3 regions of the Paenibacillus sp. LX16 genome follow, and region 2 is predicted to be linked to each of the others. Evidence: riboswitches for the same ligand, from Rfam matches in the RefSeq annotation. Region 2 holds a riboswitch; each other region holds the start of a gene.

Evidence for each region. Region 2 has a riboswitch for glycine ahead of T3H97_RS19970 (alanine/glycine:cation symporter family protein). Riboswitches for the same ligand answer to the same signal wherever they lie in the genome.
Region 1: it holds a riboswitch for glycine, as region 2 does, so the genes downstream of both, gcvT (glycine cleavage system aminomethyltransferase GcvT) here and T3H97_RS19970 (alanine/glycine:cation symporter family protein) in region 2, are expected to answer to the same signal.
Region 3: it holds a riboswitch for glycine, as region 2 does, so the genes downstream of both, sdaAB (L-serine ammonia-lyase, iron-sulfur-dependent subunit beta) here and T3H97_RS19970 (alanine/glycine:cation symporter family protein) in region 2, are expected to answer to the same signal.

The regions. Positions count from the first base shown of each region.
Region 1 is NZ_CP141152.1:4,297,132-4,301,120, reverse strand. Features, by position in the region: gene gcvPB (aminomethyl-transferring glycine dehydrogenase subunit GcvPB) at 1-126, opposite strand, end outside; gene gcvPA (aminomethyl-transferring glycine dehydrogenase subunit GcvPA) at 123-1,478, opposite strand; gene gcvT (glycine cleavage system aminomethyltransferase GcvT) at 1,605-2,705, opposite strand; glycine riboswitch at 2,882-2,981, opposite strand; gene gcvH (glycine cleavage system protein GcvH) at 3,376-3,768, shown strand.
Region 2 is NZ_CP141152.1:4,470,135-4,474,123, forward strand. Features, by position in the region: gene T3H97_RS19965 (iron-containing alcohol dehydrogenase) at 1-271, shown strand, start outside; gene T3H97_RS19970 (alanine/glycine:cation symporter family protein) at 329-1,747, opposite strand; glycine riboswitch at 1,907-2,001, opposite strand; glycine riboswitch at 2,020-2,096, opposite strand; gene T3H97_RS19975 (glycoside hydrolase family 1 protein) at 2,264-3,721, opposite strand; gene T3H97_RS19980 (LacI family DNA-binding transcriptional regulator) at 3,934-3,989, shown strand, end outside.
Region 3 is NZ_CP141152.1:438,846-442,834, forward strand. Features, by position in the region: gene T3H97_RS01975 (Ig-like domain-containing protein) at 1-166, shown strand, start outside; gene sdaAA (L-serine ammonia-lyase, iron-sulfur-dependent, subunit alpha) at 238-1,137, opposite strand; gene sdaAB (L-serine ammonia-lyase, iron-sulfur-dependent subunit beta) at 1,127-1,816, opposite strand; glycine riboswitch at 2,028-2,143, opposite strand; gene T3H97_RS01990 (DUF6359 domain-containing protein) at 2,481-3,989, shown strand, end outside.

The sequences.
Region 1 (3,989 bases), 170 kb from region 2:
GCGACGGGGAACGTCGCACTCGGGAAGGGAATAGGCGATGCGACCCGGACGGCTCAATTCAAAAATGAGCGCTTGATCGTGTTCCTTCAACAGCCCTTGTTTCTGATCCTGTCCGGTGTGTGTCATAGCAATCCCCCCAAGGTGTGTACAAATTGGTCAATCTCTTCTTTGGTTCTTTGCTCCGTCACGGCAATCAACATGTGACCAGCAAGTTCCTCATAGTCCCGGCCCAAATCGTAGCCAGCGATAAATCCAGCAGCTAGCAACTCGGTCTGGAGTCTGCTCATATCTGTACCCTCAGGCAGTCTAAGGGCAAACTCGTTAAAGGTTGGTGCGTTAAACGAGGAAGTTACGCCCTTCAAGTTCAGCAATTGCTCTAAGGCATATCGGCTTTTATGCAAATTTAGCTCGGCTACTTCCTTGATCCCCTTCCTACCCATAACAGACAAGTATACAGATGCGGATAAAGCTAGCAACGCTTGATTGGAGCAAATATTAGAGGTGGCCTTTTCGCGTCGGATATGCTGTTCCCGCGCTTGCAAGGTCAGCACGAAGCCGCGTTTACCATTGCGGTCTGTGGTCTGACCCACAATGCGGCCAGGGATACGGCGCATATGTGTCTGAGAAACGGCAAAGTATCCACAGGTCGGACCGCCGAGAGAAGAGGAGATGCCAAGTGGCTGCGCGTCTCCTACCACAATATCCGCGCCCTGTTTGCCGGGGGTTTCCAGCAAGCCAAGTGCCAGTGGGTTGGCACTGACGACCAAAAGACCTTTGTGCGCATGGATGAGATCAGCCATCGGCTTCAGGTTTTCCACGGCTCCAAAAAAGTTGGGGCTTTGGACCAAAACAGCCGCGGTCTGTTCCGATACGGCCGCCGCTAACGCATCAGCATCCGTTACGCCGTCCGAACAGCCGATCTCCACGATGTCCAAATCCAATCCGCGTGCATAGGCTGCCAATACCTGACGTGCCTCTGGATGGACGGACCTCGATACGATAAGCTGTTTACGGCGGGTAGCTGCGGCGGACAGTGAGCCCGCTTCCGCCAGTGCAGTCGCTCCGTCGTACATGCTGGCATTAGCTACAGCCATGCCCGTCAATTCGCAAATATACGACTGAAATTCGAAAATGGCTTGTAGCTCGCCTTGGCTTACTTCCGGCTGATAGGGGGTGTAGGCTGTATAGAATTCCGAGCGTGAAGTGATGTGCTGGATGACGGACGGAATATGATGATCATAAATTCCTGCGCCAAGGAAGCTGGCATGTGTGTCTGTATTGGCGTTGTGTCTGGCCAGCTCGGCCAAGTGGCGGGTCAAGGCTTTCTCATCGAGTCGAGAAGAAAGAGGGAGTTCCCCTTGATATCGAATGGCCTCTGGAATGTCACTGAACAAATCATCAATGGATGATACACCGACCACACGTAGCATTTCGGTTTGATCCTGCTCAGTCATAGGGAGATAACGATGCTGCTTCATAGGTTCTGGCTCCTTTCGAAAAGCAAAATTTTAAATCGTAAATTAGCTAATAAAAAAGTGTGAGATGAGAAACCCGGAAGTTCATATCTGACATGTTTGCTTTATTGAAATGAAGAGAGTTTAAGATCAGCGCGGGCGTTTATAAAAGGGTGCTGCCACCACCTCGGCACGCAGGCGTTTGCCACGAATCTCAACCTCCAGCGGTGTGGAGAGGACGCTAAAACGACTGTCCACCAAGGCGAGGCCCAGATTACGCTTCAAGGTGGGCGACTGAGTTCCCGTTGTGACCTCACCGATGCGTTGTCCTTCTGCGAATACCGGATAATGGGCGCGTGGGATACCGCGATCAATCATTTCCAGCCCGATCAATTTGCGAGGAATCCCTTGATCTTTCTGACGTTGCAGTGCTTCTCTACCGATAAAATCTCCTTTATTCAGCTTGACGAAGTACCCTAGACCGGCTTCAAGTGGTGAAATCGTGGCAGATAACTCCTGTCCGTACAGCGGCAACCGTGCCTCAAAGCGTAGGGTATCCCGAGCACCAAGTCCAGCGGGAATCAGCCCATACGACTCACCGAAACGAAGCAAACTCTCCCATACGGCTGGTGCTTCCGCGGCAGGTACGTAAAATTCAAAACCGTCTTCGCCCGTATATCCGGTTCGTGAGACGAGAGCTTTTGCTCCGAACAATGGCACGTCCTCATGGAAGCGGAAAGATGCCAGATTCGTAATGTCCGTATCTGCCACGGCTGCGGCAATTCGTACTGCTTCTGGTCCTTGCAACGCCAGCAATGCTATCGCATCAGACACATTCTCCATGTGAACGGATGCAGGCATATGGCGAATGAGCCAATCCCAATCCTTATCGATGTTAGAGGCGTTCACTACGAGCATGTAGCGTTCTGGTCCTTTGCAGTAAACAAGTAGGTCGTCTACTACACCTCCATCGGGGTAACACAGGAGTGAATATTGTGCCTGACCTGCTTCCAACTGGCTGACATCATTCGTGGTCACCCTTTGCAGAAAAGCTTCGGCCTCTTTGCCTTCAACCAAAAACTCGCCCATATGCGATACATCGAATAAACCCGCACGTTGGCGGACGGCCTCATGCTCCTTTTGAATGCCGCTAAACTGAACGGGGAGCTCCCAGCCGCCAAAGTCAATACAACGAACCCCAGACTGCGTCCCGTAGGACGAATATAGCGGTGTTCTTCGCAAATTAGTCATTTTTCCACTCCTATCCGGTGTGATCGGCTAAACAAAAAAGACAGGCCGAAAAAAACGTATAGACAGCAGTCTATACTCTTTTTTCAGCTCTGTCCTTGATACCAGAAAGTTACCCCGGTATGTACCGGGTTTCCTCTTGGGTGATCCGCTCCAATAGCGAATGCTCTCCAGAGATGCGTCCGGCAGAGGTCCTTTTGCCTGAGAGATTCACCTGCAAATGCAGGCTTACTCCTTCGGCGCTACCTTCGGGATCTGCGGTATATTACCTGGCTGTGCAGATAACAACTTGATCCGATTCGCGTGCACAACTGTCTCACAAGCGGCAACAGCTATGCGAATCTTTTTGGCAGTCTCTCCCTCTGCGTTCATCCGCGTTTGCAGTTGTCGGGGTGTTTCCCAAAGTATTTGCTATAACCCATTAATACGCAAATTCATTCAAAATGTCAATAAAAATGTCATCGAAAACAATAGAAAAAACATTTAATATATAAATAAGGATATGTAAGCGTTTGTTATAAGCTATCATATTTTTATATAGTACGCTATATGAGGTGATATGAAGTATTTTTGTTAGTATTATTGACATGAGTGTTCTTGTTGTCATAATCTTAACCTGTCTAATACAGGTGAGCAAAAGCGATTTTATTCATATGGAAGTGAGGGGAACAGGATGGGTGAAGTGAAGCAGCAACTTTGGTATACAGACGAACATGAGTGGGTTCAGCGTACAGAGAATGGGACGGTGCGGGTTGGTATTACGGACTTTGCACAGCATCAACTGGGTGATATTGTTTTTGTAGAATTACCTGAGGTGGGAGTAACGATTGAGCAGGGAGCGGAGATCGGTACGATTGAATCGGTGAAGACGGTATCCGACCTTTTTGCTCCGGTGACGGGAAACGTATTAAAGGTGAATGAAGCGCTGGAAAGTACGCCTGAACTAGTAAATGAATCTCCCTATGAAAAAGGTTGGATGATCGAAGTAGAGATGGGCAAAGATGTGGAGGAAACATTGGGCAAGCTACTGTCTGCGGATCAGTATGAGAAGTTGATTTCGGAGTAATAATGGGGCAATACAGCATGAAAAAAGAGCGTGTTATTCTGAATTTTTTATATTGATTTTCAATTGAATAAGAGCATCGTTAGTTCGCTCGTTTTTTGTATAAAATAGTCGCTATGATCTGCCATAGCGGCTATTTTTTTGTTGTCATTTTGGAAGCGTAATTACGTGTTTTACTCTGGCACAGAAGGTGGTTCCCTATAAGTTTGTGCAGATTTAAATCC
Region 2 (3,989 bases):
TGCACGCATGAAACGGCTGATGCTCAGCATGTTTGACTTAGACACCGTAGGTAAAACAGATAGAGAAATCGCCCTGGAAGGTATTGATCGTCTAAGTGCATTCTGGACAAGTCTCGGTGCCCCTTCCACACTGGCCGATTACAATATTAATGATGAGCAATTGGAGAAAATCGCAACCATTGCATCCCGTGAAATGGAGCATGGAGGTTTCGGTAATTATCAAAAGCTGAATCAGGAAGATATTTTAGCTATTTTGCGTGCATCGTTATAACATTCAAAAGGGAGTGTCCTCAAGCCTGTGATGGCTGAAGACACTCCCTTTTAGTATTTATGAATTAACCGTTTGTCCTTTTTCTTCTACTTGGATAGCAGCCCCTACATTGGTACCTGTAAGAATGCCCTTTTTCTTATTAGGATACAGGGAGTCCATATAGGTTCTGGTTTCTGCAACTACAATGCCTGACAAGCCGAGCAGTGCAATCAGGTTCGGGAAAGCCATCATTGCGTTAAAGATATCTGCCAGTAGCCAAATCGCATCCAGTTTAATGAACGCGCCCCCAGCAACCAGTACGATGAACAGATAACGGTATGGCTTAATCCACTTAACCCCAAGCAAATATTCGACACAGCGTTCCCCGTAATAATTCCAGCCGAGCATAGTGGTGAACGCGAACATAATCAGAATGATTGTAAGCAGTTCTGCCCCCAGCGGGAATGCGCTGGAAAATGCTTGCTGAGTCATCAGGCCCGCATCGGTAGGCCCGCTCCACACACCGCTAACCAGTAGCGTCAACCCGGTCATCACACAAATAACCATTGTATCAATAAACACGCCTGTCATGGAAATTAGCCCTTGCTCCGCAGGCCATTTGGTTTTGGCAGCTGCGGCTGCAATCGGTGCGCTCCCCAATCCGGCCTCATTGGCAAAAATACCTCTGGCTACCCCACTTCGCATCGCCAGCATAATCGTAGCTCCGGCAAACCCGCCTGTTGCAGATGTAGTTGAAAATGCCGAATGGAGCACCAGCGCGATTGCGGCAGGAAGTTGGTCAGCAAACCGAATCAGTACGATGAGACAAATCAGTACGTACAAGCCTGTTTTAAAAGGAACGACCTTCGTCGATACCTTGGCAATACTTTTGAGTCCTCCAATAGTAACCAGTCCTGTGAGGATAGCAATAATCAGTGCCGTTACAATGGGCGGAACACCAAAACTGTTTTCAGTCGAAGATACAATCGCTTTGACCTGCGGAAACGTTCCAATCCCGAACAACGCTACCAGCATGCCCGAAAAAGCAAACAGCATCGCCAGCGGTTTAAAACGGCGTCCCAGACCTTTCTCAATATAATACATCGGGCCGCCGGAAAATTGTCCATTCCGATCCTTCACCCGGTATTTTACCGCAAGTACACCTTCCGCATATTTCGTCGCCATCCCAAAAAAGGCTGCAACGACCATCCAGAACAAGGCACCCGGCCCGCCCAGCTTAATGGCTGTCGCTACGCCGACAATACTTCCTGTGCCAACTGTAGCCGCCAACGCTGTACTCAAAGCCGCAAAACTACTTACATCCCCGCTGCCTTCATTCGGGGCCTTACCGATCAGCTTGATCGCCAGGGGCAGGCGGAATACCTGCAGCATCTTCAAACGTATGGTCAGCCACAACCCCGTTCCCATGACAAGAATGATGAGAGGCGCCCCCCATATCCAGCTACTAATCGCTTCTAACACATGTACCAAATTCATTTCAACCCGCTCCTCCAGCATATTAGAAAACAAAAAAGAGTCAAATCCGCTGATTCGACTCCTGGAGAGGTTAAAGGCACGAAAAAATACAACCATCTTGCGCAGGTTTCTGCCTCTAATAGCTTATAAAAAAGCCTAGGGCATTCCCTGTCACAGGTTATTCGCGTCTCTGTCCTTTTGCCTGAGAGTTTAAGCAGATGTTCTCTGCGGTGCACCTTCGGCGCCCAATTAAGGGTCTCTCCAGAGTTCTGTCCGTTTACGGTCCCCGCTTGTTGCTGTAATCAGCCTAAGCACCTGAGAGTTTTGCCCCTTCGGTCGGAACTTTCGTTCCATCTCCCGCAAACATCAACCAGACATATGAAATTTTTATTTATTATACAGAAAACTTTCAGCTTATTACAAGTGAAAAGTTTGTGAAGCCCTCTGAAATACTATTATTATTCTATCAAAAAAGCGGGTACAGCAGATTGCATCCTTAGGATGTCCTCTGCTATACCCGCCCGAGATGATATGGAATTACAATTCTTCACCATTGGTTGCTATCACATTTTTATACCAGTTAAAGGAGTCTTTTTTGGAGCGTTTGAGCGTTCCGTTACCGTCATCATCCAGATCGACGTAAATAAATCCGTAGCGCTTGGACATTTCGGAAGTAGACATGCTCACAAGGTCGATAGGGCCCCAGCTGGTGTAACCAATCAGATCAACACCGTCTGCAATCGCTTCCTTCATTTGGGCAATATGCTGACGCAAGTAATCAATGCGATACGTGTCATGCACAGAGCCGTCTTCTTCCACCTTATCATATGCACCCAAGCCATTTTCCACGATGAACAGCGGCTTTTGATAGCGGTCATAAAACGTATTCAGCGTAATACGCAGGCCGATCGGATCGATCTGCCATCCCCAGTCGGAGGACTGAAGATACGGATTTTTCACGCCGCCAATCAGGTTTCCTGCTGCTTTCTCGCCTTCTGGACCTGCAGATACGGTCAAGGTCATATAGTAGCTGAATGAGATAAAATCGACCGTGTTATTTTTCAATATTTCGGCATCGCCTGGTTCTGTCTGTATCACAACATTATTTTCTTCAAAATAACGATTCATGTAGTTGGAGTATTCCCCACGGGCATGCACATCCGTAAAGAACAGGTTCATCTGATTTTCATGCTGGGCTTTCAGTATATCCTCTGGGTTACACGTATGTGGATAGCTTTCTATACGTGCCAGCATACAGCCAATCTGAGCGCCTGGGATGATCTCATGTCCCCGTTTGGTCGCCAGTGCACTAGCTACAAATTGATGATGCAATGCTTGATATATCGCTTGTTGTTTGTTTTCTACACGGTCAATAACCACACCCCCACCGGTGAACGGACTCATGGTCATTACATTGATTTCATTAAAGGTCAGCCAGTATTTTACTTTATCCTTATAACGTGTAAATACCGTTTCGGCATAATTTACGTAATGCTGTATAACTTCGCGTCCCAGCCAGCCATTATACTTCTGGGTCAGACCTAGCGGTGTTTCATAATGTGACAATGTTACCAAGGGCTCAATATTATACTTGCGCAGCTCATCAAATACATTGTCGTAGAATTGCAAGCCGGCTTCATTCGGCTCGGCATCATAGCCATTCGGGAAAATCCGCGCCCAGTGAATGGACATACGAAATACCTTAAAGCCCATTTCAGCGAACAAGGCAATATCTTCTTTGTAGTGGTGGTAAAAGTCTACCCCTTCACGTTTTGGAAAACGGGCATTGACTTTGCCTGCCAAAATGTCTTCGAGTCGCTCGGACGAAATCTCTATAGCATGATCGTTCTTACGTTCCGCTTTGGGTACATAGGCAATCATGTCTGCGCTGGACAAACCTTTTCCATCTACGTCAAAAGCACCTTCCAATTGGTTGGCTGCCGTTGCCCCGCCCCACAAGAAGTTTTTCGGAAATCCTTTTAGCGTCTTAGTCATAGTATAAAGACCTCTTTCCGTATTTAAGATTTTTATTTTGGCCAAGTAATCCCATCAAGTGCTGCAAATATGAATCCATACCTAACGATAACCGTTCTCCTTTGAAAAGCATTGACAGTTGCTTTAAAATAGACGTAATGCCTTCATAAGCATCCTAATCGTTGTAACGCGTTTCATGTCAAGTATTTTTTTCTTATGTGAGGAGAAGCACCATGTCGAATCTTGATCAAATTGCAAAACTGGCGGGCTTTTCCAAAGCTACGGTATC
Region 3 (3,989 bases), 1.8 Mb from region 2:
GGATGAGTCGGAGAAGGATGTTTCCAAACCGGCTGTATGGTCCTCGTCCAGAATTATTGTTGCGACCGTCAAAGACGGTAACATTAAGGCACAGGGCAAGGGCAAAGCTGTAATTACTGTGAAATATGCAGGGAAAATGACGAAGGTACAGGTAACCGTTCAGTAAAAAAGAGAGCAAGCATACGTCCAAGGACGACATGCTTGCTCTTTTATTTTAAGGAGGCTACCGCTTATAAATCATGACTTATCCTTCTTGGTCGGTGTGTTGCGTGTAAGTGATTCGGTCAAACGCTTGCCAGTCGGCGTCTGGGCCAACCCGCCTTTGGCGGTCTCGCGATGCTTCGACGGCATCGCACTGCCGACTTCAAGCATTACGTCAATGACTTCGTCAGACGGAATAGCGCTGCGCACACCCGCCAAAGCCATGTCCGCTGCGGCAAGCGCAGTCACGGCTCCCAGCCCGTTGCGCACGATGCACGGAATCTCCACGAGTCCGGCGACGGGGTCACAAATCAGGCCGAGCGTGTTCTTAAGAGCGAGGCCCACGGCGTGAACAGCCTGTTCAGGCGTACCACCGCGCAACTCGACCATAGCACCAGCGGCCATCCCGATAGCTGAGCCAATCTCAGCCTGACACCCTCCCTCCGCGCCAGAAATGAATGAGTTGTTGGCGATCACGTAGCCAATGGCTCCAGCGGCGAATAGGCCGTGCACCATATGCTCATCATCCCAGCCGAACCGCTCCTGCGCACTGATGAATACACCAGGGATAACCCCACATGAGCCTGCGGTAGGCGTGGCGACAATGCGACCCATGGATGCATTAACCTCCGACACAGAGAGGGCATAAGCCATGGCGAGCGCGGAGGCATCACCGGAGCAGGTTTCCCCTGCCCGCAGATACTCCGCTAGGCGCTTGCCATCACCGCCCGTCAATCCACTGCGGGATACGGTGTCTTGTGTCTGACCGCGATGAACGGCTTCCTTCATGACTTCATAATAATCAGACATTTGGCGAAAGACTTCTTCCTCCGTTGTATTCGTTTCTTGTACCTGCTCTTCAATCATCAAGCGGCCAATCGTGGTGGATTCTTCAGCGCATAAAGCGCTGATTTCATGCAGATGGCTAAACCGCATCGGATTCAGCTCCTTTTTTCAAATTAATCATCTTAATTTCATACATATGAGGTAAAGAACGCAGTTCCGCAATCAGTTCAGCTGGAGCAGAACTGTCCGTTTCAATGGCGGTGAGTGCTTCACCATCCCGGCCTTTGCGATCTACGTGCATATAGGCAATGTTAATGTGAGCCAAGCCCAGCGCTGAAGTTATCGCGCCCAATGTACCGGGCTTATCTGAGTGGAGAAGCACCAGCGTAGGCAGTTCCCCGGTCAGATTGACCCGGAATTCGTTGAGCTGCTGGACATGGATGCTGCCGCCGCCGATGGAGGAGCCCAACAGTGTGCGCTGATCCTCGCCCTTCCACAGCTCGAAACGGACAGTGTTCGGATGAGGGGCGGGGAGTCCGCTGACGGCGAATTCCACGGCCATCCCGGCTTGTTCGGCCCATTGCTCGGCATCGGGAATCCGGTGATCGTCCGTATCGTAATTAAGCAGTCCTGCGATGAGCGCCAGATCTGTACCGTGTCCTTTATACGTATCAGCAAAGGAGCCGTATAATGTCATGCGGGCACGGTCAGGCTGCGCCCCGAGCCAGTGCCGGGCAACGCGTGCGAGTCGCACCGCGCCTGCGGTGTGTGAACTGGAAGGTCCGGTCATGGCCGGGCCGATAATAGAAAATACATCTTTGAAACGCATGGTGTGGCCCCCTGTATGTTCTAATACCATACTATATGGTATCTCCGCGTCTTTGCGCGGTTATGACGGTTCCTAATGCTGACGCACAATGTGAGCACAAAAAAGGACAGGATAAGGAAGTTTCCCTTATCTCTGTCCTCGTTACCTGAGAGTTTCGTGCGGTGTTCTTACCGCCTTACCCCTTGGGTGGCTTGCGCTCTCTCCAGAGTTGCGTCAGATGACGATACATGGACCTGAGAGATTATCCGCCAGCCGGGTGCTGGCGTCTTGCTCCTTCGGTGCCGCCAGAGTGTAGGCTCCCTGGACAGACTCTCCCGTCATCTTCATTCGCGTATACCGTTCTACATGTCTTTCTTAGGGTAATGTATGCCGTGCTCGGTGTCAATCACAGGGTTCAATTTTTACATAAACGAGGATTTTGCAAAAACCCAATAAGCGACTTCTAATGAACAATATATAGATCGAAATGGCCTAGTTCGTCTAGATATTGCGCTTTGGAGCGACTGGAATCGAATTTTGCAAAATCCTGAAACAGGTGCGTTTCCAATAAAAAAGATTAAAATTTACATAATTATGGATGAAATCAGGAAGGAATTAGAAGATTGGCGGCTAATCTGATAAAGGACAAGTACATTTATGGAAAACATAGGAGGGATATTGACGTATGGTAAAAGGCTTGCGGTTCACAGGTTCACGCTTAAAAGGGATACTACATCTAGCAGCAATCGTATCACTGCTGATCGGGATCTTCGTTCCATTCGGTCAGGTCAAGGCAGAGGGAGCATTGACAGTAGCCGAAGCACTTCAGGGCCAAAGCAGTGGAGGTACGGTGACGGTGGAAGGCTACATCGTCGGACATGCTACCGGATCGAAAACGGCTAACTTTTCTTCTCCGTTCGCGAATGATTTTAACGTACTGATTGCCGACCAAGCAAATGAACGTAATACGTCTAATCTATTGGATGTACAGCTGACTTCAGCGTACAGAGGGCAATATGGGTTATCAGGCCATCCTGAGCTGATCGGCAGCAAAATTCGTGTGACGGGTACACTCGGCGCCTACAATAATTTTGGCGGAGTAAAAAGCCCAAGCGCTGTTGAACTGGTGAGCGGAAGCGAGCCGGGGGAACCAGGTGAACCTGGCAACCCGGGTCAACCCGGTACTACACTGCCGGATGGAAAAGGCAAAAAGGTGCTGTTCGATAATACGCACGCACAGACCGCTGGTGCAGCAGATTGGGTCATTGAAGGCGCCTTCTCCGACTTTGCCAATGGACTGCGTAATGTAGGCTTTACGGTAGACCAATTGAATCGTCCCATTCCTTTTACTTATGGAGAGCAGGCCATAACATATGACAAGTTGCGCCAATATGATGTGTTCATTATTGGTGAAGCGAATGTTGCCTTTAAGGCATCCGAGCAGGCTGCCCTACTGCAATACGTGAATAACGGGGGAAGCGTATTCTTCATCTCCGATCATTATAATGCGGACCGTAACAAAAACCGTTGGGATTCCTCCGAAGTTATGAATGGCTACCGTCGTGGAGCCTATACTAATCCAGCCAAAGGCATGACTGCAGAAGAAGCTGCATCACCGGCGATGCAAGGATTAACAAGCTCCGATTGGCTGGCGACCAACTTTGGCGTTCGTTTCCGTTATAATGCGCTTGGTGACGTGAATGCTACTGACATTGTAGCCGCAGATCAATCTTTCGGCATTACCAAGGGTGTGCGCTCGATTGCCATGCATGCAGGATCTACGCTGGCTATTATTGATCCTACCAAGGCTAAAGGCATTGCTTATATCCCTTCAGGCACGAAAAAATGGGGGAATGCTGTAGATCAGGGAGTTTATAACGGCGGGGGCCGTGCGGAAGGACCTTATGCCGCTATCTCCAAGGTAGGTCAAGGCAAGGCAGCGTTTATCGGTGATTCTTCCCCTGTAGAAGATGCTACACCGAAATATGTGCGTGAGGAAAATGGACAGTCGAAGAAGACATATGATGGTTTCAAGGAAGTGGATGATTCCACCTTCCTGGTACAAACGGTCCAATGGCTTGCATGGAAGCAGGACTACACGAAATTGTCCGATGTGGCAGGTTTGACTCTGGATCAACCAACGAAGCTTCTGCCATTCGAGGAGCCTGCGACTTCCACGGAACCGCAGGCTGAG